2 regions of the Chryseobacterium cupriresistens genome follow, and region 1 is predicted to be linked to the other one. Evidence: riboswitches for the same ligand, from Rfam matches in the RefSeq annotation. Region 1 holds a riboswitch; the other holds the start of a gene.
The links. Region 1 has a riboswitch for S-adenosylmethionine ahead of ACLI50_RS16335 (SusC/RagA family TonB-linked outer membrane protein). Riboswitches for the same ligand answer to the same signal wherever they lie in the genome.

Region 1 (3,153 bases):
CTGAATGAAGATCAGGCTCAATACCACTTCCTTTGCGGTTATACATCAAAATTAGCAGGAACTGAAAGGGGAATTACTGAACCTCAGCCATCTTTCTCTCCAGCATTTGGTGAAGCATTCCTTACATTGCACCCAACAATGTATTCTAAAACATTAATCGGTAAAATGAAGGAGCACGGAGCTAAAGCTTATCTGGTAAACACAGGTTGGAATGGTACCGGAAAGAGAATTTCTCTAAAAGATACCAGAGCAATCATTGATGCCATCATTGACGGTTCTATTGATAATGCTCCTAAAACTCAGGTTCCGATCATGAACCTTGAAATTCCTACTGAATTGCCAAACGTTTCTACAGGTATTCTAGATCCTAGAGATACTTATGAGAACGCTTCAGAATGGGAAGAAAAAGCAAAAGATCTTGCTTCAAGATATATCAAGAACTTTGAGCAGTATTGTGATACTGAAGAAGGTAAAAAATTAGTAGCTTCAGGACCTCAATTGCAGGAACAGACTATCTAATAGTTACCAATCAACATATAAAAAGCCTCATCACTGATGAGGCTTCTTATTAGTATTTTTTACAACTTTCAATCAATTGATTCTGTTCATCCAGTTTCAGGACTGTTGATTTGATTGATTCTTCAGTCAGATATTTTATAATCATAAAATGCTTTGAAGAAAAGTAAGACTTTCCGTCCAATATTTTATTTAAATACTTTGGAGTAGTGAAGGTCATCCAATATTTTGTTTTGTCAGAAAATTCAATGGTGACTTCTATAGCAGATTCAGTATCCTCTACTATTTCATCATCAATATGAATGGAAATAATTTCCGGTTCTTTCTCCAAGCAGAAATAAAACTTAGAATACCATCTGAGCTTTCCTTCATCATTCCAGATTCTTATATTTTCAGCATTTATTTCTTCAACGATATAAGATTTTCTTTTTGTTAATTGTCTGGAATTTACCCCAATGCTTTTACAGTAAATCTTATCCTTTATCTTCATAAATTATTTTTCATAATCATCTGTGAAAATCTGTGAAATCCGTGGTTAAATAAAAAAGTATAAGTTATTTTAAACTTAATAAGGCCAACCGATACCCATCCATTCCAAAGCCTGATAAGACTGCATCCGTATTAGCTGCTGTTACAGATTTCTGTCTGAATTCCTCTCTTTTATAGATATTGCTGATATGAACTTCTACTTTAGGTTTTCTGATATTTTTTAAACAGTCTGCAATCGCATATGAATAGTGAGTATAAGCCCCGGGATTGATCACTACTGCATCGAAGTCATCCTCCTGAAGCCTGTTAATAAGCTCGCCTTCAATATTAGACTGGTAATATTTTATATCATGAGCCTGAAACTCGGATTTCAAATTTTCCAAATAACTTTCCATAGAAACATTTCCATAGATTTCCGGTTCTCTTGTGCCTAAAAGATTGAGATTAGGCCCGTTGATGATTAAAACTCTCATACCATAAAATTAAAAACTTTTTTTAATTAATGGCCAAAAATTTCAATGTGATGTAGATTTGTTTCAATTGAGTTTTTAATAATGATATTTGTCATATTTAAATAAATGATAAAGCTTACAACTCCTTATTGTTATGGCTTTTATTAAAATTTTATGTTAATTATTAAAAATTTATCATGAAAAAATAATAAGTCTACTTGTTTTGTAGACTAAAAGTTTTTAGCTTTGCAACCATATTTCGATCGGCTTATAAAGAAAGATGGAGGGAACTGACCCTGTGAAGTCTTAACAACCTACCCTTGGGGCAAGGTGTTACGTTCAGCCTTTTAAGGAAAAATAAGCATTTGGTTTATCGTATTTATCGATGCCCTTTGCTGACTTTTCTGCAAAGGGTTAAATTTTAATATATGATAAATAAAATTGATTATGATTAGTAAAAATTTATTTAATTCTAAAGCCTGGATACCTCCGGTTGCGGCTTTTTTTCTGGGAGTCACCAGTGTAAGTGCACAGAATTCCAGACTGAAAAAAGATAGTCTTCATGAAAAGGAGCTTGATGAAGTCGTAGTGGTAGCTTACGGAAAAGCAAAAAGAAACAGCTATACCGGTTCTGTAGCCACCATTTCCAGTGATAAAATCAATAACAGACCTGTAACCAATATTACCAAAGCATTGGAAGGGCAGGTTGCAGGGATTCAGACCACCAGTGCCTCAGGGCAGCCGGGTGCGGTTTCTACTATCAGAATCAGAGGAATCGGTTCCATCAGTGCTTCCAGTGATCCTTTATACGTAGTAGACGGAATTCCTTTTGACGGAAATATTAACTCTATCAGCCCAAGTGATATTGAATCCATCAGTGTTTTGAAAGACGCTACAGCAAGTGCCTTGTATGGTTCAAGAGGGGCAAACGGAATTATCATCATCACTACAAAATCAGGAAAAAAAGGAGAAGCCAGAGTAAATTTTAATATCAGCCAGGGATTCTCAGGAAGAGCTGTCAAAGATTATGAACAGGTAAACACGGATCAATATTTTCAATTATATTGGGAAGCATTAAGAAACGGATATCAGTCCGGTAAAGTTTCTTCTCAGCAGGCTGCTCAGATGGCAACAGATAATCTTGTTTCTACCCTTGGAATTAATCCATATGGAACTGCTTATCCAAAACCGGTGGGAACAGATGGAAAATTATTGTCAGGGGCATCACCACTCTGGAATGATGACTGGAGAGATATTCTACAGAGAGTGGCATCAAGAAACCAGATGGATCTTGATATCAGCGGAGGAAGTGAGAAAAGTAATTACTTCTTTTCCCTTGGTTATCTGGATGATAAAGGGATGGCCATTGAATCTGGTTTTAAAAGATATAATACCAGGCTTAAAATTAATTCCGAAGTTAAAAGATGGCTGAATGTTGGAGTAAACTTAAGTTATACGAACAGTATTCAGCAGGCACCAACTTCTTCAGATTCCAAGGCAAGCAATATCATCAATGCCGCAAGGTTTATTCCTTCATTCTATCCTTATTATGAAAGAAATGCAGACGGAACTTACGTTTTAGATGCTGACGGAAATCCAATTTATGATTTTGGAAAATACAGACCTACAAATGCACTTCAAAATCAGAATGCTGCTGCAACGTTGCCTTTAGATAAAAACGAAAATAAAGAAGATA
Region 2 (3,153 bases), on a different contig from region 1:
TTAAAAACACGGAAACAAGACCATGCGTGCACCGGCGGATTCACATCACTCATATTCCACTCATAGGCAGGAAGCTGTCCGTTAGGGTGCATATACCATTCTTTCGTAAGCAGTAACAGCTGTCCCTTGGCAAACTCTGCATCGATGATGGAAAAAGGAACACAGTGAAACGCCAGGTCCCACGTTGCATACCATGGATATTCCCATTTATCAGGCATGGAAATAATATCCTTGTTATGCAGATGATTCCACTCTGTATTTCTTACATATTCATTGAAATTTCTTGGCGCTTCAAAATTAGGATCACCTTTCAGCCATTTTCCGATATTATAATGATAAAACTGTTTGTTCCAGAGAAGCCCGGCAAAAGCCTGTCTCTGTACATTTCTCTCATCTTCGTTAACGGTATCACTCTGAATTTCCTGATAAAACTCTTCAGCTTCAGTCTGCCGGGTATTGAAAATTTCATCAAAGTTTTCAAAAGGCTCATCGGCTTCATCCGGGCACAATCTGAATTCAAAAACCTTTGATTCTCCGGCTCCGATAAGCTCATCGATCAGGAAAGAAGCTTTTGTCCCTTTCTTTGCGGGATTAATCGTATTTGCCTGGTGGGTAATAAAATGATTGATGCCATCTTTGAAATATGTATTTTCACCTGCAGGAGCTCCGTAAAGCTTAGAAGTATTGGTTTCATTATCACAAAATACGCTTTGTGCATTGGTATTTCGGGAATAAAGTTTTTTAATGGAGATACTGTCGTGTCCAATATTGATACTTCCGTCATGAGAAGCATTAAGCTCTGCCTTATAGGTGTTGTATCCCCATTTCCAGTTGTTTCTGAACCATACAGTAGGCGCTACCAGAATAGGTGCTTCATGCTGACTTCGGTTACAGACCGTTACTCTGGCAAGAATATCATTGTGATCGGCCTTGCAATATTCAATGAAAATATCAAAATATTCATCATTATCGAAAATTCCGGTATCGAAAATTTCATATTCCGGTTCCTTTTTACTGCGTCTTCCGTTTTCTGCAACAAGTTCATCGTAAGGAAATTCATTGATGGGATATTTATAAACCATTTTCATATAACTATGAGTAGGTGTATTATCCAGATAATAAAAGATTTCTTTGATGTCTTCCCCATGATTACCCTGAGGATTGCTCAAACCAAAGAATCGTTCCTTTACCATTTTGTCTTTCTTGTTCCAGAACGAAAAAGCAAAACATAAAAGCTGCTTTACATCAGAAATTCCGGCAATACCTTCTTCACCCCAACGGTAGGCATAGCTTTCTGCATTATTATGGTTGGTGAAATTCCAGGCATTCCCGTTCGGGCTATAATCTTCGCGTACATTTCCCCACTGCCGGTTGCTTACATAAGGTCCCCAGTTTTTCCATTTGGTATCTTGTAATCTATCTTTTTCGGCGGTCATATCTCATCACTTTTCCATACGAAGTTAGTTTTTTTGAGAAGTAATTCCAATTTTTTTCATCTGAATAATTATTAATATACTCTTGGAATACTTGTATTTAAGGGCTTTTTTAAATATTAAAATAATTTTTTTTTGAAATTAAAAGAAAAGAACTACCTTTGCACCATTCGTTCATTCAAATATTGAAAATGTTATCAAGAAAGGTTGAGGGATTAGACCCTATGAAACCTTAGCAACCCTTTGCGCAAGTAAAGAAGGTGCTACGTTCTACCAAAATAATTTTGGACAGATAACTTACTGAAGTTCTTTTCAGCCATTTCCTGTGGCATTTTCAATTGTATTAAAATTTAATAGAATTGAAAACAGAACTAAACTATATTAATCTTACGTATCAAACTCATTCCCAAAAGGAATACCATATCTCATTAAGCTATCAGCTTTTTGGGAAAGATCTGTTTACAGCCCCTGTTGTCTTAATCAATCATGCTCTTACCGGAAATTCAAACGTATCCGGAGAAAAAGGCTGGTGGAAACAGCTGGTGGGAAAAAATCAGATTGTTGATACCGATCAATATACCGTTCTGTGCTTCAATATACCAGGAAACGGATACGACGATTTTTTAATTGAAGATTATGAAGACTTTACTCCTTCAGATATCGCTGCGATATTTCTGAAAGGACTTGAAGTTTTACAGATCAAAAATTTATATGCCATTATAGGAGGCTCTCTGGGAGGAGGTATTGCCTGGGAAATGCTTGCCCAGCAGCCGGATCTTGCTGAGATTTTTATTCCTATTGCCTGCGATTACAGAACACACGACTGGCTTCATGCACAGTGTCTGGTTCAGAAATTTTTATTAAATGATAAGGAAGAACCATTACAGAAAGCAAGAATTCATGCCATGTTGTGCTACAGAACACCGCAGTCGCTCAATGACAGATTTCAAAACCAATATAATCAGGACAAACAACGCCTGGAATCAGAAGACTGGCTGGTTTATCATGGTAATGCACTAAACGAAAGATTTAGTTTAAAAGCTTACAAATTGATGAATCATCTCTTGATGAATATAAATGCTGCTGATACAGCACTGGAGAACATACAGGCACGAATGCACATGATCTCCGTAGATACAGATTTATTTTTCCCGGCTTCTGAAATCCGAATGTGTTTTGAAAACTTAAAAGAGAAAAATAAAGATGTTTCTTATCACGAGATCCAATCTATACACGGGCATGATGCCTTCCTAATGGAATATCAACAATTAAATAATATCATTAAAAACATTTTATAGAAGTAATGAAAAATGCTAACGAAATAAAATTTTTGAAGAACAGATCAATCGTTAAATTTGAAGGAGAAGATTTCCTGGGAGAAATCGGGATTGACGGACGAATTTTTAAAGCGCTTACTTTGGCGCGTATCAGTGTAGGAGTAATCTCTCAGCAGGCCGTAGAAAACGGAATTTCTATCCTGGTTCATGAAAATGATGCAGAGAAGGCAGTGGCTTGTCTTATCGATGAATTTGAAGCAGAAAGAAAGTCAGGAAAAGTTTCCCAGATCTATAGTATCAATAATGTTTCTGTCATTGGTTTTGTAGCAGAAGATTTTAATAAAGTCTTTGCTGAGCTGGCAAGAAATAATGTTTTTCCATTGCTTTTGAACCAGGTAGCAGGAGAAAACAGAGTCAATATCGTAGTGACGTCTTCACAGGAT

Region 2: it holds a riboswitch for S-adenosylmethionine, as region 1 does, so the genes downstream of both, ACLI50_RS21620 (alpha/beta fold hydrolase) here and ACLI50_RS16335 (SusC/RagA family TonB-linked outer membrane protein) in region 1, are expected to answer to the same signal.

What each region holds. Positions count from the first base shown of each region.
Region 1 covers NZ_JBKKJT010000005.1:418,482-421,634, forward strand. Annotated here, with positions in the region: gene pckA (phosphoenolpyruvate carboxykinase (ATP)) at 1-519, shown strand, start outside; gene ACLI50_RS16325 (hypothetical protein) at 569-1,006, opposite strand; gene ACLI50_RS16330 (type II 3-dehydroquinate dehydratase) at 1,071-1,478, opposite strand; SAM riboswitch class I at 1,723-1,821, shown strand; gene ACLI50_RS16335 (SusC/RagA family TonB-linked outer membrane protein) at 1,905-3,153, shown strand, end outside.
Region 2 covers NZ_JBKKJT010000012.1:108,290-111,442, forward strand. Annotated here, with positions in the region: gene ACLI50_RS21615 (MGH1-like glycoside hydrolase domain-containing protein) at 1-1,436, opposite strand, end outside; SAM riboswitch class I at 1,625-1,732, shown strand; gene ACLI50_RS21620 (alpha/beta fold hydrolase) at 1,793-2,731, shown strand; gene ACLI50_RS21625 (ACT domain-containing protein) at 2,737-3,153, shown strand, end outside.